DNA from 2 places in the Vibrio vulnificus NBRC 15645 genome. Region 1 is predicted to be linked to the other one. Evidence: predicted binding sites of a transcription regulator. Region 1 holds the regulator's gene; the other holds the start of a gene.

Region 1 (11,387 bases):
TACCACGAACCACCAATTTGGTTTCAAGTAGGCGTGAGCCACTGTGAATGTCATGCCCTTTCAGCAGCTCTAACATCATTAGCATCGCTTGACGACCAATCTCATAGCGTGGTTGTGAGATGGTGGTTAGCGGAGGATCGCAATATTGGGCGAACTGGATGTCATCGAAGCCGACAATCGACAGATCCTGGGGTACTCGGAAGCCCAATTTTTTCGCTTCTTGAATCGCCCCGATAGCCATGGTGTCACAATGACAGAAGACGGCGGTTGGCGCATCATTCATTTCTAGCAGATGACGGATCGCTTTCGCCCCACCTTCAAAAGAGAACTCAGACTCAACACAATATTGTGGGTTCATTGTGATGCCGGCACGGCGCAAAGCTTGTTGATAGCCTTGTTGTCTAAACTGACAAAGTGCTGCGGATTTTGGCCCTGAAATTTGGGCGATGCGTTTGTGGCCCAGTTGAGTCAGGTAGTTCACCGCTTCAAAGGCAGAGGTCAAGTTATCGATATGAACCGTCGGCAGTTCGAGGTCGGGGGCGAACTCGCAAGCCATGACCATCGGAGGAAGATTTTTCTGTTCTGGCTTGCTCACATCAAAAGGTAAGTCAGTACCAAGCAGTAGCATACCATCCGCTTGCTTGGTAAAAACGAGATTGACGAGTGAGCTTTCACGGCGCTTTTGTTGGCCGCTGTCACCGAGTAGAACCAAATATCCCTGCTCAATGGCGGCATCTTCAATGCCACGAATGATCTCTGTGTAGTAAGGATCACAAATGTCAGGAACGATCGCGACGATAGTGCGTGACTCGTTGCGGCGTAAATTGCGTGCCAGCGAATTTGGGGAATAACCAGCTTCCAACACCGCATCTTCCACACGCTTACGCGTTGTGGCGGATACTTTGTCTGGATTCATCAGCGCTCTCGAAACCGTTGCCGTTGAAACTCCTGCAAGCTGGGCAACATCCTTCATTGTCGCCATATACTAACCCTCTCAAAATGTTCGCCAATTATGACGTTTAGTTATTGTTCTGATTCGGAAAATAAAATCGAATTATGAGTTGCCTCGTTCTAATTTGAATAGTCTATTCAATTCTTTATTTAAAGTTACGGGCGAATTAACAAAATCCGCATTTCATTCGTGATGGTCATCACGTAAAGAAGCAAATTGTTGCAATTTTCAACGTTAGAGTGAGGTGGTAAACGTTTGCTAACTCAGATCCTGCGGCTCAATATCCAAGTTCCAACGTACTTTTTTTGCATCTGGTAACAAATCGATAGCAGGTTTCGTGCTCGAGAGTATTTTCTGCATCAAGGAACGATGTTGAGTTTGAAGCAGAAGCTGCCAGCGGTATTTGCCCGCACGTTTGGCCAGTGGGGCGGGTGTTGGGCCGAGCACGAGACAACTGTGATCAAACAAGGGATGAGACTCGAGAGTCATACGCACTTGGCGCAAGAATGTTTCGACGATTTCACTGTGATTGGCTTCTGCGCGAAATAGCGTTAGAAAACTAAACGGGGGAAGTTGGGCAATTTTCCGTTCTTCCAGTGCAGACTGCGCAAAGTGCCGGTAATCCTTGGTCAACAGAGCTTTGAGCAAAGTGTGTTCTGGATGGTGGGTTTGTAAGATCACTTCGCCAGGTTTGCTGGCACGCCCTGCTCGTCCTGCGACTTGAATAAACAACTGAGCCAATCGCTCGGACGCTCGGAAGTCACTGCTGTATAATGACCCATCAACATCCAATAGTGCCACTAACGTCACGTCTGGGAAATGATGGCCTTTAGCCAGCATTTGCGTGCCAATTAAAATTTGGTATTCCCCTTTGCGAATGGCTTCTAAAGCGCTTTCGAGGCTACCTTTGCGTCGTGTGCTATCGCGGTCGATGCGAATTGCTTTGTAGTCAGGAAACAGGGTCGTCAACTGGTTTTCCAGTTGCTCAGTGCCGACACCAACGGTCACCAGTTGTGTAGAGCCACAACCTTGGCACTGGTGAATAATAGGTTGTTGAGAGCCACAGTGGTGACAGCGGATTTCATTGCTGTACTGGTGATAAGTGTAATAGGCATCGCAGCGTTTGCACTCGGCAATCCAACCACATTCATGGCACATTAACGCTGGGGAGAAGCCTCGACGGTTGAGAAATAGCATCACCTGATTGCCCGCTTTTAAATGACGACGCATTTCAGCAATGAGTGGCGCTGAGAGGCCACTTTCCAGATAGAGCCCTTTGACATCCAGCACTTTATTGGTGGTTGGCACCGCCATTCCTGCTCGTTGGGTCAGCGAGAGATGATGATATTTGCCCGTAAGTGCGTTGTGTAAGGTTTCTAACGCGGGCGTGGCTGAACCGAGAACAATTGGAATGCCTTCTTTTGCCGCTCGCATCACAGCCACATCGCGAGCATGGTAACGCAGGCTATCTTGTTGTTTGTATGAAGCGTCGTGCTCTTCATCGACAATGATGATCCCTAGCTGGGCAAATGGGATCAGTAGTGCAGAGCGTGTACCAATGACAATGCCCGCCGCTTTGTCTCGTGCGGAAAGCCAAGCGTTGAGACGTTCAGTATCATTAAGACCAGAATGGATGACGGCGACTGGCACATCAAACCGTTGACGAAAACGATTGATGGTTTGTGGTGTTAAACCAATTTCAGGGACCAACACCAGGGCCTGTTTGCCTTGTTCCAAAATGGGTTTGATCAAGTTGAGATAAACTTCGGTTTTGCCTGAGCCTGTGACTCCTTCCAACAAATAACAGCCAAAGTCTGTCTGGCTGTTTACGGTGGCAATGGCAATGGCTTGCTCTTGGTTGAGTTTCGGCTTATCGACGGGATGTTCAATCGGATTCCCCCAACGAGTTAACTGTGGCGTTTTTTCTTCACAGGTGATCCAGCCTTTTTCTTCCAAGGTGCGTAAGGTTGTGGATGCCACTTCCTCATCGAGAAAGGCTTGGTGAGGCAGAGGGCCATTAGCAAGCATATTCAATACTTTCGCTTGCTTTATCGCGCGACTGTTTAGCCCTTGCATCAACTGGTTTTTGCCTAACTCGGTCAACTGCCATTCTTGTAGAGTCGCAAAGTCAGCCGCTTTACCTTTTCTTAGTGCAGCAGGGAGGGCGTTATGCAGTGTTTCACCTAGGGGATATTGGTAAAACTGGCTACACCAAAGTAATAAACTGTAGACGGAATCGGGCCAAATAGGACGATGATCCAACACTGCTTTAAGGGGTTTAAGTTGCTCGCGTGGAAAGTCTGATTCTTGAACTAAAGCGGTGACAATGCCAATCAAGGTTTGTCGTCCAAACGGCACACTCACGCGACCACCAATGATCGGAAAAAGGTGTCCAGGAACGAGATAATCAAATTGTTTATCGAGTGGCACTGGCAGCGCAACACGAGCAATGGATGGACGCATAACGTGGTGTTTCATGGCAAAAATAATGACTTACAGTCTAATGGAAGCGAGGTAGAAATACGAGAAAAGGGCATGCTCGAACAGAGAGAGGAAAACTGTATAAAAAACTAGCGGAAAATCGCGGAAATAGGTTGATTCGAAAGAGACGATTCATTACTATATCGCGCCTTAAGATATGGCTTTAATTCTATTTTAGCGGTATCTGAGTTTTATTTTTAACTGCGTGTGGTGTGCGGCAAAGACTCGTATAGCGACACGGCCTACTATTTGAGGTTATCCCATGAAAGCTGGTATCCATCCAGAATACAAAGCAGTAAACGCAACTTGTTCTTGCGGCAACTCTTTCGTTTTCAACTCTACTCTAGATAAAGAATCTATCCACCTAGACGTATGTGACAAGTGCCACCCATTCTACACTGGTAAGCAACGTATCGTTGATACAGGCGGCCGTGTTGATCGCTTCAACAAGCGTTTCGGTGCTCTATCAAGCGGTAAGAAATAATAGCGTTAGCTATTGCTGTTTGAGAAAAAAGGTCGCTTATGCGGCCTTTTTTGCATTCAGCGTCTAGGTGACGCTTTCTCTCAAGCACCCTCCCTTATGCCATCTGGTCTTACTTCTATCTTATTCACAATTTTTATAGATTTGCCTCGCAATCTTGGCTAGGAAGATTGACTTATATCAATTAGAATTTCTCTCTAAATTGAACAAAAAGGCAGAGTTTTTGTTCAAGCTAAAGTGTTCCCCCCTTTACCGTACACGCAAAAAGAGAATAACCATTTATGTCCGATGACAATAGCCAGCAAATGACCCCTGAAGAAGTACTTCGCCAACAAGCTCTTGATTATCATGCTTTGCCAACGGCGGGTAAAATTGCCGTCGCTCTAACCAAACCTGCGGAAACCGCTAAAGATCTTGCTTTAGCTTACAGTCCAGGTGTCGCAGAGCCGGTTCGCGAAATCGCACAGAACCCAGACAACGTTTACAAGTACACCTCAAAGGGAAATATGGTGGCCGTTATCTCTAACGGTACGGCAATTTTGGGCCTAGGTAATTTAGGTCCTTTGGCATCAAAGCCAGTAATGGAAGGGAAGGCGCTGCTGTTTAAGCGTTTTGCTGGTCTTGATTCTATCGATATCGAAGTGAAGCATCGCACCATCGACGAATTTGTGGATACGGTAGCGAACATTGCAGATACCTTTGGTGGTATCAACCTAGAAGACATCAAAGCCCCGGATTGTTTTGAAATTGAAAAACGTCTGATTGAGCGTTGCGATGTACCCGTTTTCCATGATGACCAACACGGTACGGCGATCGTGACTGCCGCTGGTATGCTGAATGCGATTGAGTTGCAGGGTAAAAAGTTGAACGAGTGTATTATCGTTTGTCTTGGCGCTGGGGCTGCTGCGGTGGCGTGTATGGAGCTGTTGATCAAATGTGGCGCGATGCGTGAAAAGATCTATATGCTGGATCGCAAAGGTGTGATTCATACACGTCGTGATGATCTCAACGAATACAAGCAACTGTTTGCCAACAATACAGACAAGCGCACACTAGAAGATGTTATCAGCGGTGCGGATCTCTTCCTTGGCGTGTCTGGTCCAAACCTAATGCCAGCAGAAGCGCTGAAGCTGATGGCGGATAAACCGGTTGTGTTTGCGTGTTCAAACCCTGATCCAGAGATCAAGCCAGAGCTGGCGCATGAAGTGCGCAGCGATCTTATTATGGGTACAGGACGCAGCGACTATCCAAACCAAGTGAACAACGTGTTGTGCTTCCCATTTATTTTCCGTGGTGCACTGGATGTTCGTGCTAGTGAAATTAATGATGAAATGAAGTTGGCAGCGGTTGAAGCGATTCGTCAATTGGCGAAAGAGCCAGTGCCAGAAGCGGTATTGAAAGCGGCAGGTGTTGAATCGCTCAGCTTTGGTCCGCAATACATTATTCCAAAACCAATGGATTCACGTTTGTTGCCTCGCGTGGCGAAAGCCGTTGCTCAGGCGGCCGTGGATACCGGTGTTGCTCGTATTCCAATGCCAGAAAACTACATGGCCGAGTAAATCATAGCCTAAACAAACGGGACGCTTTAAGCGTCCCGTTTTTGATCAGATACCACTTTCCCCGGTGTGGTAAAGCTAACGAGGTTTAGTCGTCATACGCTTCAAATTCAATACCCATCGCCGTCATTAATTCTTTGGCTTCTGTTGGGATATCATCCGGGCGATCCTTTCTGAGATCTTCATCCGTCGGCAGTGGCTGGCCTGTGTACGCATGCAGGAATGCCTCACACAACAACTCACTGTTTGTTGCGTGGCGTAGGTTGTTAATTTGACGACGAGTACGTTCATCCGTCAGAACTTTTAGTACTTTAAGCGGGATAGAAACGGTAATTTTTTTTACTTGCTCGCTTTTCTTTCCATGCTCTGCGTATGGACTTATGTATTCGCCATTCCAGTCAGCCATTGCGCACCTTCAGAGTAATAATCGGTTAATAAAAATTGTAAGCGGAGATTTTAGCTGGATTTACCGCCATAAGCAAAGACATATGGACGTCTAGAAGTGTTGACGTCTTAAATTTTGATGGTTAAAGTGACAACTATTAATGGAGAGGAAGGCGTCCGATAACAGTAGCGCATTCTTATTAAGAATTCATCTTCGCAGAAAGGAAACATCATGAGTCACCACAAGCCAGCTACGATTGCCGTTAGAACGGGCATCGAATCCGATACTCAATACCGTGCCGTTGTGCCACCGATCTATTTGTCGACGAACTATGGTTTCTCTGCCTTTGGTGAAGTGCCTAAATACGACTATACCCGCTCAGGCAACCCCAATCGTGGCTTACTAGAGCAAGCGTTGTTTGAGCTTGAGTCTGGTAAAGGTGCGGTGGTTACAAACTGCGGGACATCGGCACTCAACTTGTGGGTTTCTGCTTTTTTAAGTCCTGACGATCTTATTGTAGCCCCTCATGATTGTTATGGCGGTACCTACCGTCTTTTCAATACTCGAGCGAAGAAAGGGGATTTTAAAGTCCGCTTTGTCGACCAATCCGACAGTGCTGCACTGGATGCAGCGTTAGCGCTTAACCCTAAGTTGGTGTTGCTTGAAACACCTTCCAACCCGCTCGTGCGTGTGGTGGACATCGCGGAAGTGTGTGAGAAAGCCCATAAAGTGGGTGCGTTGGTGGCGGTCGATAACACCTTTTTGACACCGGTGTACCAAAAGCCTTTGGAGCTGGGGGCAGACTTTGTGATTCACTCGACAACCAAGTACATCAATGGGCATTCTGATGTGATTGGCGGTGTGGTGATCACAAAAACCGAAGAGCACGCAACAGAGCTAGCATGGTGGGGGAACTGCCTTGGTGCAACTGGCACGCCATTTGACAGCTATATGACGCTGCGTGGCATCCGCACCTTGGGGGCACGTATGCGCGTGCATGAAGAAAGTTCGCAACAAATCCTCTCTTATCTGCAAACTCAAGAGTTAGTCGGCACCATTTATCACCCGAGTTTGCCAGCGCATCCCGGCCATGAGGTTGCTAAAAAGCAGCAATCGGGCTTTGGCTCGATGTTGAGCTTTGAATTTGCTGGCAGCTTCGAGCAATTGAAAGTGTTTGTGAAAGCGCTAGATTTATTTTCATTAGCGGAGTCACTTGGTGGTGTCGAAAGTTTGGTTTGTCATCCTGCTTCCATGACTCATCGTGCGATGGGAGAGGAAGCGCTCGCAGAGGCTGGCGTCACGCAACAGTTATTGCGTTTATCCGTGGGGCTGGAAGATGCGCAAGATCTGATTGCTGACCTCAAGCAGGCCTTTCAACAAGCGAAGGAGAGCTGTTAATGAGTCAAGTTCGACAACTGCACAAATTTGGTGGAAGCAGCCTTGCGGATCCGGATTGCTATCGTCGTGTGGTGAACATCCTCAAAGAGTACTCGGGTGACAACGATTTAGTGGTGGTGTCGGCAGCGGGTAAAACCACCAACCGCTTAATTGAATTTAGTGAGGCGCTGGAGAAGGACGGCCGTTTGGCTCACGAAGCATTGCAAGCTTTGCGTCAATATCAAACCGGCTTGGTGGAAGCACTGATCGCGTCGAACCAGCGTAGCGAGCTGCTTGATCAACTTGCTGATGAGTTCAGCACGTTGGCCGAGCTCTCCGCACCACTCACCACCGCGCAAAAAGCAGCGATCTTAGGCCATGGAGAAGTGTGGTCGTCGCGTCTACTGGCTGCGTTGTTGAACCAACATGATCTCGCTGCGGTGGCTCAGGACGCGCGTGCGTTTTTACGGGCTGAAACAGGCACCCAACCTGAAGTGGATCGAGCTCGTTCTTATCCTCTGATTAAAGAAGTGTTGGCGCAGCACTCACATCGCCGTGTGGTGATCACCGGCTTTATGGCGCAAAACCAAGCAGGCGAAACGGTCTTATTAGGGCGCAATGGCTCTGACTACTCTGCTACCGTGATTGGTGCGCTGGCGGAAGTGGCTAAAGTGACGATTTGGAGTGATGTGGCTGGGGTGTACAGCGCCGACCCTCGTTTGGTCAGTGACGCTTGTTTGCTGCCGTTACTGCGTTTGGATGAAGCCAGTGAACTTGCGCGCTTAGCCGCTCCAGTCCTGCATAGCCGAACATTACAGCCAGTGGCACAAAGTGCCACCGAGCTTAATCTGCGTTGCAGTTACACGCCTGAGTCAGGTTCTACCCGTATTGAACGCGTGTTGGCGTCTGGGCGCGGTGCCAAAATTATCACCTCGCTTGATGATGTTATGTTAGTGCAGTTGAACTTCTCTGCCGGTCATGACTTTGAGCGCCAGCAGCAAGAGGTATTGCGTGCACTCAAACGCGCGCAGTTGGAACCATTGGCGTTTGAAGCACAAAAAGATCAATTTAAGCTGCGCTTAGCGTATACCACAGAAATTGCTGGTGGCGCTTTGGCACATCTGCAAGAGTTGGGTTTGGCCGCCGAGATCAAGCTGAAAGAGGGTTTTTCGCTGGTCGCCGCTGTCGGGGCTGGAGTCACGAACAATGCCAGCCATTGTTTTGGGTTCTACCAACAACTGAAACACTCTCCTGTGGAGTTCATTTCTGAAGCTGAATCAGGATTGAGTTTGGTTGCGGTGATGCGCCGAGTCGATATTCCGGTACTGGTGAAAGCGATCCATACCCAACTGTTTCAAGCCCAGAAGCGTGTGGCATTGGCTCTGTGTGGTAAAGGTAATATCGGATCCAGTTGGTTATCTCTGTTTGCGCAGCAGAAAAGTGAGTTGGAAAAACGCCATGGTATGAACTTTGAGTTGGTGGCCGTGGTGGATAGCCAAACTTATCTGTTCAATGAACAAGGTTTAGATGCCGCAGCAGTACATGCGCATTTTGATGATGACTCGGTACCGAATGATGGGGCCAATTGGTTACAACGATTGAGTTCAATCCAAGACTATGACGAAGTGGTGGTGTTGGATGTCACGGCCAGCCGCGAGTTGGCAGCGCAATATTTGGATATTGCCCATCAAGGTATGCACCTCATTTCCGCGAATAAAATTGCGGGCTCAGCGAGCAGCGATTACTACTACCAAGTGCAAGATGCCTTCAGCAAAATTGGCCGTCATTGGTTGTATAACGCAACTGTGGGTGCTGGCTTACCGATTAATCACACGGTGAGAGATTTACGCGAAAGTGGTGATGAAATCGTGGCACTTTCTGGCATCTTCTCTGGCACGCTCTCTTGGCTGTTCCAGCAGTTTGATGGTTCAGTACCGTTTGCAGAGCTGGTTGATTTAGCTTGGCAGCAAGGGCTCACTGAACCGGATCCTCGCAGCGATTTGGATGGATCAGATGTGATGCGTAAGCTGGTGATCTTGGCTCGCGAATCAGGCTTAGACATTGAGCCTGAAAACGTGAAAGTGGAATCTTTGGTGCCTGAAGAGCTTAAAGAACTGTCTCTTGACGATTTCTTTGACCAAGCCCACTTATTGAGTGAGCGTTTGCAAGAACGTCTCACTAAGGCGCAGCGTCAAGATCAGGTGCTACGCTATGTTGCTCGTCTAGAAAAAAATGGTAAAGCTCGTGTCAGTGTTGAAGCGCTACAAAGAGAGCATGCTTTGGCGAACTTGTTGCCGTGTGACAATATCTTTGCCATTGAGAGTAAATGGTATCGTGATAATCCTTTAGTAATTCGTGGCCCGGGGGCTGGGCGTGAAGTGACTGCTGGCGCAATTCAGTCTGATCTCAATCGCTTAGCTGGCTTGTTCTAAGATAAGACGGATGATTTGATAGGGACCCAAGCGGTCCCTTTTTTCTACTTGAACTATGCTCATTATGAACTTGAGAAAAATTCATAATCACAAGGTTGACATTAAATCGTATTCAATACATTCTGTGGACATATAGACGTCTAAACGTCGATTTAAGGATTGAGATTTATTTTGTGGCGAAGGGTCACAGGGAGAGGAAGATGGGATACACGCACGCTAGTCATATCGACGCTTTAAATCAGAATATCGCTGAGTTATCAGACAATATCAATGTTTCCTTTGAGTTTTTTCCGCCAAGTACGCCGCAAATGGAAGAAACGTTGTGGAATTCGGTACATCGTTTAAAAACACTGCAGCCTAAGTTTGTTTCTGTGACTTACGGTGCGAATTCAGGTGAGCGTGATCGCACACACTCAATCATTAAAGAGATCAAAGCGCAGACGGGCTTAGTTGCTGCTCCACACTTAACCTGTATTGATGCCAGCCGTGAAGAGTTGATCAATATTGCCAACGACTATTGGGCGAATGGCATTAAAAATATCGTGGCACTGCGAGGTGATATTCCTCCTGGTGGTGGTGCGCCAGATATGTATGCGTCGGATTTGGTGACGCTACTTAAGTCATTGCACGATTTTGATATTTCAGTGGCAGCGTTTCCAGAAGTGCACCCAGAAGCGAAAAGCGCTCAAGCGGATCTGCTCAATCTAAAACGTAAAGTGGATGCCGGAGCAAACCGTGCAATCACACAGTTCTTTTTTGATGTAGAAAGTTACTTACGTTTCCGCGATCGCTGTGTGGCGGCAGGCATTGACGTTGAAATTGTCCCTGGCATTCTCCCAGTTTCTAACTTCAAGCAAGCTTCTCGCTTTGCTGCGCAGAATAACGTTAAAGTGCCTGGTTGGATGGCAAAGCAGTTTGAAGGCTTAGAGGATGATCCTGTGACGCGTCAGCTTGTGGGTGCAAGTCAGGCCATTGATATGGTTCGTATCCTAAGCCGTGAAGGCGTGAAAGATTTCCATTTCTATACCCTAAACCGTGCAGAAATGACTTACGCGCTTTGTCATACCTTAGGGGTTCGTCCAAAGAAAGCATAAGTTGACTTTCCATCTCTCCCTCATATAAAAACGGCTCCCTTATCAGGAGCCGTTTTGCTATTTCAAATCATCACCGCCATATTGCCTAGCGTATGTGGCTGGTGGATTAGCCGAGGATATCCAGTTCGGCTAACACTTCTTCTGCCCAGCGTACCCAAGCTTCACGCATCATTAAATTACGGCGCAAGGTGAGGCGCTCTAGGCGGCCTTGCTTATCCAGTGTCGATGGTGTCGCGTAGTACGCGGCTTCAATTTCTTTGTAGTGTGAGACAAGCTTGCGAGACTCTTCTACTAACTCAGCAAGCTGAGCGCGGTAAGGTGTAGAGGGTTGTACTGAGCAAGCCATCAGTTTTGCTGAAAACTCGTCGCGTACAGTTGGGTGGGCTGTCGGTTGATCAAACCACTCACCTAATGCTGAGCGTCCAGCGTCGGTAATTGAATAAACTTTGCGATCCGGCTTGCCTTCTTGCGGTTCCAATACACAAGTTACCAGCTCTTTCTCTGCCATTTTATTCAGCTCACGGTACACCTGTTGGTGACTTGCTTTCCAAAAGTAGCCGATAGAAGCGGAGAATTCTTTAGTGATATCGTAACCGGTCGCATCGCGAGTGCTTAAAACGGTTAGAATT
Region 2 (11,387 bases), 1.1 Mb from region 1:
TCGGCAAATTCTTTTTGCTGGCGGAAGGCATCTTCACTGATTTGATTCAGTTCTTTTTGTTCAATACTGACCAAATTATTGTAGCGGCGCAGATTTTGTAGTGATAACGCGTATTGTGCTGATTGCTCGTAACCCAAAGAGAGCAGTTGGTAAGCGTTCTGCTTGACGCTCAGTTGTTCTTCTGGCTGCGCGTTGGCAATTTCCAACGCTTTGTTGGCGTTGTTGATCACCGCTTGGCTGTCATTTTGGTAAAACGCCAATCCTGCTTTCATTAACGCCGCTTTGGCTTTTAACTCGGGAATATCGGAAAACTCGAGAACATCTTCGGCGCGCTCTAGGTATTGCTCTGCCAGCGGGTAGTTATAGAGTTGCAGATAGGTGGCCGCAAGGTTCAAACGAATGCTGATCACCTGCTTGATGTTTCGAGCCGAGCTGTCATGGTCGAGCACATTGAAATAGTGCACTAACGCTAAGTTGTACTTGCCTTGGCGGAAGTAGATATCGCCCATTTGCTCCATTACTTGGGCAAGGATAGGGGAGTTGGGGTAGCTGTCGTAAAAGTCGGCGGCTTGCGATAAGTATTCGAGGGCTTTATCAAGTACGCGTCGCTCTTCAAACAGTTGTGCCAAAAGGCGGTTCACTTTGGCCAACCGAGCACTCTTATTGCCTTCCACCGCTTGCCAATAACCAAACAGCAGTTCAGACAGCGCCAAGTTGTACTTTTGATGGCTCAGATAAAACTCACCCACCGCGATGTGGTAGTCGATAATGATGTTTTCTGAGCGGGTGTTTTTGATCAGCTCTTTCGCCTGCGTATAATATTGCTCAGCTTGTTGCAACGCATTCTGCTGGGAAGCGAGCAGGGCTTGTTGCATCAGCAAACGGTATTTCACACTGTCGCTCATTTGCAATGAGTTAGTGGCCTGATCCAACTGTACACTAATCTGTTTGAGCGCTTGCTCTGCCGTCGCGTAGTCCTTGCTATATTGCCACTCCAACTGGGTACGCATCAGTTTGACATCCATCTCAAGATAAGGGAGATGGAAGGTTTTGCTCAGTTGTTGCGCCGTCTCTAGCTGCATGAGAGCGGAACGTTGATTGCCAAGGGCAAACTCCGCTTGCGCGAGGATTTTGTATGCTTCAACGCTGCCGCTAGGGGTGCGCAAAGTGCGATCGGCGTCTTCACGAGAAATCGCCGACGGACTTTTTTCTTGATTGTCGGTCAACTCGCGTTGGGTCAGGTAATTCTGCACGATTTTTTTTGCTTGGTCGGGTTCAATTTCCACTAATTGCTCAGCCTCAGTGAGCAGCACTGAGGAGAGCGGATTCGCTTGCACTTGCATGCAAACCAGCAAAAATAAAACTGCGAAAAACCGTTGCCAACGCATAGTGAATTCCTTTTTGACAGGCGTGTTACTGACGAGCCATTCGATGATTATGATCTGGCTTCGCTTGCTCGGTTGAACGGTATGGATTGATGTCTAATCCACCGCGACGAGTATAACGAGCAAACACCGTCAGTGTTTCTGGCTGACAATATTTCATGAGGTCGGTGAAAATGCGCTCTACGCACTGTTCATGGAACTCATTGTGTTCGCGGAATGACACAAGGTAGCGCAACAGTTTTTCGCGATCAATCTTGTGGCCTTGGTAGCGAATTTCGACGCTGCCCCAGTCCGGTTGATTGGTGATCAAGCAGTTCGATTTGAGCAGATGGCTGTGCAAGGTTTCTGTCACCCACTCTTCGCCCGCAGCGCCTTCGAGCAAGCGGTCATCAAAATCGTAACTGGATATGTCGATATCTTGTTCGTCGATGCATTCCCCTTCCATCGTTACGATAGGTTGCTGGGTGTAGTGAGTGACCGAGTTCACCGCCACTTCCACCGCTTCGCCTGCGCAATGAGAAAGATCGGTAATCAAGCGTTGACGAACTTCTTCCCAGCTACCAAAACGGGTTTGGTTGTAGCTGTTGAGGTAGAGTTTGAATGACTTTGATTCAATCAGGTTGGCGCTAGTGGCTGGGATATACACTTCACCGACCGCGACCTGAGGCAACCCTTTGCTGTTGAGCCAAGAGAGCTCGTATAACGTCCAGATGTCGTGGCCCATAAATGGCAGCTCGTCACCCAACTGAAGATCGTCACGGTTGAGGCTACGTGGTACAGGCTGTAGCAAGCTAGGATCGTATTGGTTGGCGTAGTCGGTTTTCTTACCCAGCGTTAGGCCAGCAAGCTCTTTCGCGTCTGAATATTTGCTCATACTTTGCGGTCATTTTCGATTAGAATGGCGGGAATTTTACTGAATCCATCGTTTAAAAGCCATCTTGTTGGCTCACAAGGTATAGAAGGAGTTATTCATGTCATCTCCAGTTTCACTGGCACTTGCTGACTTTAGTCAACGTTTTCAAACAGCGTGGCAAGCACAGCACAACGCATTGCCTAGCAGTGAAGAGTTGGCGGATTTGCCTTCTCCTTGCGTGGTGGAGTCAAAAGGAGATGAAGTGCTCTGGCGCCCAGTGAGCTTGTCTGCGCCTGCGGACTTCGCCAATGTTGAGAAGGCGATTGAGTTAACACTGCATGACGACATCAAGGCCTTTTATGGCAGCCAATTGAGTGCCGATATGGCGGCCACGTGGGATGACAATGAGCTCACGCTTTTGCAAGTGTGGAATGACGATGATTTTACTCGCCTGCAGGAAAACATTTTGGGTCATTTAGTGACGCAACGACGTCTAAAACTCAAACCCACGGTGTTTATTGCGGCAACCGATGCTGAGTTAGATGTGCTGTCGATTTGCAATATCACCGGGAATGTTGTGTTGGAGCGATTGGGCACTTCTCAGCGAGATGTCTTGGCGGAAAACGTCACCGAGTTTCTTACCAAACTCCAACCAATGGTGTAACCGATGTACGTAGTTGAATTGCAGTTTGAGTGTTTCGATAACACCACCATTAGCGCGGTCGATAAAGCGATCAATGGTTTGATGGACGCATTGCGTTACAACGGTCAAGTGTTAGGCCGAGAGTTTCCTATCGTGATGGGCGATGGTGAGTTCTTTGTTCGCGCGGTTTGCCCTGAAAAAGAGAGCTTACACCCGCGTTATCATTCCGATTATGTGCGCGTTTGTTTCAATCGACTTTCAGAGGCGGCGTTACTTGCGCCCAAAATGCGCTTGCTGGGGCGAGACATCAACTCTGAAGAAGCGGCTGAAGAAGAGACACCAAGTTGGCAAGTGTTATACACCACTTATGTGCACACCTGCTCGCCGCTGAGAAGTGGTGAAACTTTGCTACCGATCCCTTTGTATCGCAATGGCCCGACGTTAAATGGCGATCACAAAGCGGTGATTAAGTGGCAAACCGAATGGCAAGCGTGTGATGAACTGCAGATGGCCGGGGCGTGTCGTGCCGAGCATGCCGCACTGCATGAGATGTGCGATGTGGACAGTGTCTTGTTCAAGCGAGGCTGGGATATTCGTGGTCGTATTGAATACATCACGAAAGTGCCGACCTACTATTACCAATACCGTGTTGGCGGCCATTCGCTAGCCGAAGAGCAAGCGCGCAAGTGCCCCAAATGTGGTGGGGAATGGTTACTCGATGAGCCGCTGCACGATATCTTCTATTTCAAATGTGATGACTGCCGTATCGTCTCAAACATCTCTTGGGATCATTTGAAATAGCAAATGGAATCTCAATATGAAAAAGGGTTGGCGCTTTCACGCCAACCCTTTTTTTGTTTTGAACTTCGACTTTTTCTATCGAAATTACCAGCCTTTTACTACGCCGCCTTTGAAGATTTCTTTTGCTGCCGTGTAGACTTCTTCAGTTTGGTACGCTTTAACAAAGTTCTGTACATTTTCGTTTTGAACGTTGTCTTGGCGAGCCACAATCAGGTTCACGTATGGAGATTCTTTGTCTTCAACAAATACGCCATCTTTTTCTGGAGTTAGGTTGATAGAACTCGCGTAAGTGGTGTTGATCACCGATAGCGCCACATCGTCAAGAGAGCGAGGCAGTTGCGCTGCGTCTAATTCAACGATGGTGATGTTCTTTGGATTCTCAACGATGTCACGAACGGTCGCGAGTAGGCCCACTTCTGGACGTAGTTTGATCAAACCTTGTTGCTCAAGAAGCAGCAGAGAACGGCCAAGGTTGGTTGGATCGTTTGGTACCGCAATACGCACGCCGTCAGCCAACTCTTCAACCGATTTCACTTGTTTTGAGTAGCCCGCGATAGGGTAAACAAAAGTGTTGCCAGCGATGGTCAGTTTGTAGCCACGGTCTTCCACTTGACGATCTAGGTATGGTTTGTGTTGGAACGCGTTGATATCGATAGAACCGTCATCCAATGCCGCGTTTGGTGTCACGTAGTCAGTGAAAGTGACCAGTTCCACGTAAAGGCCGTATTTTTCTTTGGCTACTTTCGCTGCAACTTCCGCAACTTGTGCTTCGGCACCCGCCATAACGCCAACTTTTACTTTGCTCGTGTCAACGGCTTTTTCGCCACAACCTGCTAATACCAATGTTGAGGCTGCGGCAATAATGGTCAGTAAACCTTTGAGGCTAAATTTCATAGTAAATCTCCTTATAATTTTGAATCTTTCAATGCTTATCTGTGGTCTACGCGGCGTACGATGGCGTCACCGATAGACTGAATAATTTGTACCAACACAATCAACATCACCACAGTGACCGCCATGATAGTGACATCGTAGCGGTGGAAACCGTAGCGAATCGCCACGTCACCAAGACCGCCACCACCAACGGTGCCCGCCATGGCAGAGTAGCTCACCAAGGTTACCAACGTAATGGTGACGGAGTTAACAATGGTCGGCAATGCTTCAGGAAGCAGTACTTTAGTGATGATTTGTAGTGGTGTTGCGCCCATCGACTGCGCGGCTTCAATCAGCCCAGTCGGAACTTCCAACAGTGCTCCTTCAATGAGGCGTGCAACAAATGGGATAGCACCAATGGTGAGCGGAACAATCGCCGCTGTCGTGCCGATGAACGTGCCGACTAACAGTTTGGTGACGGGAATGATCGCCACCATCAAGACCAAAAATGGCACAGAGCGGCCAATATTGACAATGGCACCAAGTACGCTGTTGAGTTTGGTGTTTTCAAGCAAACCACCTTTTTTGGTGGTGTGCAGAATTACGCCCAAAGGAATACCAATCGCAAAACCAACGACGCCGGCAACCGCAACCATATAAAGCGTTTGCCAAGTTGCGCCCAGCAGCAGGTCAGTGTTTAAACTTAGCCATTGAGATAGGTCATTAAAGGACATAACCCAGAACCTCCACTTTTACGTTGTGCTCGCGCAGGTATTCAATCGCTGCGTTATCGTCTTCTTCGTTACCAAACAGCTCTGCGACCATCATGCCAAACTTCACACCGCCGGCGTAGTCGAGATCGGAACTGAGAATGCTGATGTCGATGTTGTATTTACGAGAAATCTGCGACACCAAAGGTGCATCAACTGTCGCGCCGGTAAATTCCAAACGTACTAGAGGATAGCTGCCTTCAACACGCGTTGCTTGCAAGCGTGCCTGGTAATCTTCAGGGATCGACAGATCTAAGGTTGAGCGAATAAAGTTATGAGCTAACTCAGTTTTTGGATGGGCAAAGATTTCTCCCACCGTACCTTTCTCGACCAACTCGCCATCACCAATGATGGCGACTTCGTGACAGATGCTTTTCACGACATCCATCTCGTGAGTAATCAACAAAATGGTGATTTTCAGCTTGCGGTTGATCTCTTTGAGCAACTCCAAAATGGATTGAGTAGTCGCAGGATCCAGCGCGCTGGTGGCTTCATCACACAGCAGTACTTTTGGATCGCTGGCCAGTGCTCGCGCAATCGCCACGCGTTGCTTTTGACCACCACTTAAGTTGGCTGGATAGCTTTCATGCTTGTCGGCCAAACCCACCAACTTGAGCAGCTCCGTTACTTTGCTTTGGATTTGCTCGTTATCTTTTCCGGCTAACTCCAATGGCAGGGCAACGTTGTCAAACACAGTGCGAGAAGAGAGCAAATTGAAGTGCTGGAAAATCATGCCGATATTGCGGCGAGTTTCGCTAAGTTGCTTTTTACTCAGTTGCGTTAAATCAACGCCATCCACCACAATGGAACCACTGCTTGGTGCTTCTAACATATTCACGCAGCGGATCAGCGTGCTTTTCCCTGCACCCGATGACCCGATCACACCAAAAATGGTGCCTTCTGCGATGTGTAAGTTAATGTCTTTCAAGGCATGTATTTCCTTACTGCCTTGATAGAACACTTTATTTACTTGGTTAATTTCAATCATTTCTCAACCTGTGCAGGGACAACAGAATAATATTTTGAGCTCCAGCTCACTTTTCAGATGATGCTATGGCTTTCGTGTTTTCAAGTCAATAGATATTTTTACGTCTAGACGTCTAAACGTTCGTTTGGGGCTAACGGATTTGCTATGAGTTAGGTGATATTCGTATATAGAGGGTGTTTTGACGATGTACCTCACGGCTTGGAAACTCGCAATGTAGCGCTTTTAAGGTATAATCTCGGCTTATATTCCTTTGTGACAGAGACAGATACTTTGGCAAAACCAGCTGTTTTTTTGGATCGTGATGGCGTGATTAACGTTGATCATGGTTACGTTCATGACGAGCACGACTTTGAATACATTGAAGGTGTGTTTGAGGCGACGAAGGCCCTAAAGGATATGGGGTATCTTTTGGTGTTGGTCACCAATCAGTCGGGGATTGCCCGTGGCAAATTTAGCGAAGATCGCTTCCTTTCTTTGACCCAATGGATGGATTGGAATTTCGCGGACAACGGCGTTGAATTTGACGGTATTTATTACTGTCCGCACCATGCAGAACACGGTGTGGGGGATTACAAACAAGATTGTGATTGTCGCAAACCCAAACCTGGGATGTTTATCTCAGCGCGTGATTTCCTCAAAATCGATATGGCTCGCTCGGTGATGGTGGGTGACAAAGCCGAAGATATGATGGCTGCCGAAGCGGCAGGGGTTGCAACTAAGATTTTGGTACGCACTGGTAAACCTGTCACACCGCAGGGTGAGCAACTGGCAACGGTGGTGCTTGATAGCATCCGCGATGTGCCACTCTATGTAAAAGAACAAGTAAAAGGTCGCTAAGCGGCCTTTTTATTATTGAACGTCTTTCCTGGCCTATTATGAGCAAAAAGCTAACTATTCTCGATATTGCCCGTTTGTCTGGGGTCGGTAAATCGACCGTTTCGCGCGTGCTGACCAATGATCCCAAGGTAAAACCTGAAACCCGAGCGAAAGTAGAACAGGTGATACAAGACTCAGGTTATGTGCCTTCTAAATCTGCTCAATCGATGCGTGGTGGTAGTCAGAAGGTGGTTGGGGTGATTATCTCGCGTCTTGACTCACCCTCAGAAAATCGAGCTGTCGGTAGTATGCTTAATGTGCTGTATCAAGCAGGGTATGATGCGGTGATCATGGAGAGTCAGTTCGATCGCGAGAAGACCAACGAGCACTTAGAAGTGTTGCGTCGTCGTAATGTCGATGGCGTTATTGTGTTTGGCTTTACCGATATCGATCTACAAACCTTAGCCGGTTGGCAAGATCGAGCCGTGGTGATTGCCACGCCTGCGGAAGAGGTGTCTTCGATTAACTACGATAATCAGCGCGTGATTGAGCTGGCGTTAGAACACTTGCAATATTTATCGCTGAGCCATATCGCTTATATTGGTGTGAATAAAGAAGATAAAACCACGGGCTGGTCGCGTTTAAATGCCTACTTGTCGTGGTGCCAAAAACACGGTGTTGAGGCTCGTTATCAAACTGGCAAACTCAATCATGAGAGTGCCTATCACTTAGTTGATGGGGTGTTAGCGGACAATACTCAAGCGATTGTCTGTGCGAGCGATACCTTGGCATTGGGCGTCATCAAACGACTTCAAGAACTGGGACGTGAAGACGTTTGTGTCACAGGCGTGGGCGGCAATGAGTTGCTCTCTTTTCTTTTTCCAAAGGTGTTCAGTGTCGATCCCGGTTACAAGCAAGCGGGAGAAAAGGCCGCTAAGATGCTGATTTCTCAAATGAATGGTGAGGAAACTATCTCACACATCACTCAAGCGCCGATCCAACGCTAACCCTTTCATTTTTATTGTGTTTCCGATCTAGACTGTGATCACTTTCAATTAATGGGACTGTTCCCATTTTGTTTATTTATAAAAGCTGGCAATATTAAATTAAGAAATGGGAATGTTCCCATTATCTAAAAACTATAATTGAGTAGATCAGAATAGGGTGGACAGAGTTATGAGTAAGATAGCGCGCAAGGACGTCGAACGTCTCATCGAGCTTATCGGAGGAAATGACAACATCGCCAGTGTCAGCCACTGTTTGACACGCCTTCGCTTTGTGTTGAACGACACGTCGGCCGCCGATGTTAAGCAAATCGAAACATTGCCGATGGTTAAAGGATGCTTTACCAACGCGGGTCAATTTCAAGTGGTGATTGGCACGGAAGTTGATGCTGTCTATAAAGTGTTGCTCGAGGTTTCAGGTAAATCGGAAGCGAGCAAAGACGATGCGAAATTGGCGGCTCGTCAAAACATGAACATCATTGAGCGTGGAATCTCCCATCTTGCTGAAATTTTTGTCCCTCTGCTCCCTGCGATCATCACTGGTGGTTTAATCCTTGGCTTCCGCAATGTAATTGGTGACATCAAGATGTTTGATGGCCAGACATTGACGGAGATTAGCCAGTTTTGGGCAACGGTTCACTCCTTTTTATGGTTGATTGGCGAAGCGATTTTCTTCTTCCTACCGGTAGGGGTTTGTTGGTCTACCGTGAAGAAACTTGGCGGAACACCGATTCTGGGCATTACGCTCGGTGTCACACTGGTTTCACCGCAGCTCATGAACGCCTACTTAATTGGTAAACAAGCCCCAGAAGTGTGGGACTTTGGCCTGTTTGTGATTGAAAAGGTCGGCTATCAAGCGCAGGTGATCCCAGCTATGTTGGCTGGTGTCGCGTTGGCTTTCATTGAAACCAACTTAAAGCGCATCGTCCCTTCTTACCTCTACCTCGTGGTGGTGCCGTTTGTCTCGATCATCCTATCCGTTATTCTTGCCCATTCTTTGATTGGTCCGTTTGGCCGTGTGCTGGGTGATGGCGTGGCATTTGCGGCAAAAGCGGCCATGACGGGCGATTTTGCAGTGTTAGGGTCGATGATCTTTGGCTTCTTGTACGCACCACTAGTGATCACCGGTATTCACCATACAACCAACGCCGTGGATTTGCAGTTGATGCAAGAGATGGGTGGTACGCCAATTTGGCCGTTGATTGCATTGTCAAATATCGCGCAGGCGTCTGCCGTTGTCGGCATCATTATTATCAGTAAAAAACATGGCGAGCGTGACATCTCTGTGCCAGCTGCGATTTCAGCCTATTTAGGTGTGACTGAGCCTGCCATGTACGGCATCAACCTCAAGTACAAGTTCCCTATGTTAAGCGCGATGATTGGTAGCGCTGTAGCGGCCGCAATTTGTGGTAGTGCTGGTGTGATGGCAAATGGTATCGGGGTGGGTGGCCTACCTGGCATTCTCTCAATTCAACCACAATTTTGGGGCGTTTACGCACTGGCGATGCTAACCGCCATTGTGCTGCCAGCAGCCCTCACTTTAGTGTTTTACAAGCGAGCAGAAGCCAAAGGCGATCTCGAACCGGTAAACGCATAATTTCATCGATTTGGAGTGGCGAATGGCCACTCCGCTTTGTTTCTCTTCGGTAAGTGAGTCTTTACCATGACAACACGCAACACAGATGCCCATTGGTGGAAAACCGCCACTATCTATCAAATTTACCCAAAAAGCTTTTGCGACAGTGGGGCAAAGGGGACGGGAGATATCCAAGGCATCATCTCTAAGTTGGAATACTTGAAGCATCTCGGTATTGATGCAATCTGGCTGACGCCGGTTTACCAATCGCCGATGGTCGATAATGGATACGACATTTCGGATTACTACCAAATTAACCCTCAGTTTGGCACGATGGCGGATTTTGATGAGTTGCTCGAGAAAGCGCATCAGCTCGGAATCCGTCTTATCATGGACATTGTGGTGAACCACACCTCGACCGAGCACGCTTGGTTTCAATCGGCATTGGGTAACAAAAACAGTCCATATCGGGATTACTACATCTGGAAAGACCCGGTCGAAGGAAAGGAGCCGAATAATTGGCAGTCTAAGTTTGGCGGCAGCGCTTGGGCGCTGGATGAACAAACCGGCCAATATTATCTGCACCTTTTTGCCAAAGAGCAGGCCGATCTCAATTGGGAAAATCCTACGGTTCGTGAGGAAGTGAAAAACGTTATTCGTTTTTGGGCGGAAAAAGGCGTTGACGGATTTCGTCTGGACGTCATCAATCTGATTTCGAAGCAACAAGATTTTTGCAATGATGAGATTGGCGACGGGCGTCGTTTTTATACCGATGGACCGCGTGTACACGACTATCTCCAAGAGATCAGTCAAGCTGTTTTCCAAAAGTATGGCAGTGTGACCGTAGGTGAGATGTCGTCGACAACCTTAGAGCATTGTCAGCAGTACTCCTCTCTTGATGGCAAAGAACTTTCCATGGTGTTCAATTTTCATCACCTGAAAGTGGATTATCCAAAGGGTGAAAAATGGACCAGGGCACCATTTGATTTTCTACAACTCAAACAGATCTTTAATCATTGGCAAACTGGCCTGAATGGCAAAGGTTGGGGAGCGCTCTTTTGGTGTAACCATGATCAGCCACGTGTCGTGAGCCGTTTGGGGAACGATCAAGCGTATCGGGTTGAATCTGCAAAGATGTTGGCAGCCTCGGTTCATATGATGCAAGGCACGCCTTACGTTTATCAAGGCGAAGAAATTGGCATGACCAACCCAGGGTATACCGAGATTGAACAGTATCGTGATGTTGAAAGCACCAACATGTATCAGATCATGGTTGAGCAGCAGGGAGTTGACCATGACGAGATGATGGCGATTTTGGCACAAAAGTCTCGTGATAATTCACGCACCCCAATGCAATGGTCAGATGAAAAACACGCAGGATTTACACAAGGAGAACCGTGGTTAGCGGTGGCGAGTAACTACTCGAAGATCAACGCGGAAGCGGCTGTGGCGGATCTCAATTCTGTGTTCTATTTCTATAAACGATTGATTGAACTACGTAAAGAAGTGCCAGTGATCACCCAAGGTGATTATCAAGACTTATTACCCGAGCATCAGAGTGTGTTTGCCTATGCGCGGACCAGTTCGGCTCAGCAACTGGTGTGCATCAATAACTACTACGGGGAAGAGGTGGAGTGTGTATTGCCATTGGGTCTCGACATGCGTAAAGCGAAATGTT

What was found. Region 1 encodes MetJ, which represses methionine synthesis genes. Its sites were predicted from a motif close to TTAGACNTNTANANGTCTAA; they were not measured.
Region 2: metN (methionine ABC transporter ATP-binding protein MetN) is a predicted target of MetJ. The motif match lies at 6,410-6,429, and genes of this name have one in related genera.

The regions. Positions count from the first base shown of each region.
Region 1 covers NZ_CP012881.1:1,823,606-1,834,992, forward strand. The annotation lists gene cytR (DNA-binding transcriptional regulator CytR) at 1-982, opposite strand, end outside; gene priA (primosomal protein N') at 1,211-3,415, opposite strand; gene rpmE (50S ribosomal protein L31) at 3,696-3,917, shown strand; gene AOT11_RS08550 (malic enzyme-like NAD(P)-binding protein) at 4,196-5,473, shown strand; gene metJ (met regulon transcriptional regulator MetJ) at 5,559-5,876, opposite strand; gene AOT11_RS08560 (O-succinylhomoserine (thiol)-lyase) at 6,087-7,253, shown strand; gene AOT11_RS08565 (bifunctional aspartate kinase/homoserine dehydrogenase II) at 7,253-9,664, shown strand; gene metF (methylenetetrahydrofolate reductase) at 9,865-10,758, shown strand; gene AOT11_RS08575 (PadR family transcriptional regulator) at 10,865-11,387, opposite strand, start outside.
Region 2 covers NZ_CP012881.1:757,417-768,803, reverse strand. The annotation lists gene AOT11_RS03495 (tetratricopeptide repeat protein) at 1-1,388, opposite strand, end outside; gene queF (NADPH-dependent 7-cyano-7-deazaguanine reductase QueF) at 1,414-2,259, opposite strand; gene syd (SecY-interacting protein) at 2,357-2,902, shown strand; gene AOT11_RS03480 (Zn-ribbon-containing protein) at 2,906-3,682, shown strand; gene ilpA (MetQ/NlpA family lipoprotein adhesin IlpA) at 3,767-4,576, opposite strand; gene AOT11_RS03470 (methionine ABC transporter permease) at 4,612-5,289, opposite strand; gene metN (methionine ABC transporter ATP-binding protein MetN) at 5,279-6,313, opposite strand; gene gmhB (D-glycero-beta-D-manno-heptose 1,7-bisphosphate 7-phosphatase) at 6,512-7,150, shown strand; gene treR (trehalose operon repressor TreR) at 7,189-8,136, shown strand; gene treB (PTS trehalose transporter subunit IIBC) at 8,306-9,730, shown strand; gene treC (alpha,alpha-phosphotrehalase) at 9,797-11,387, shown strand, end outside.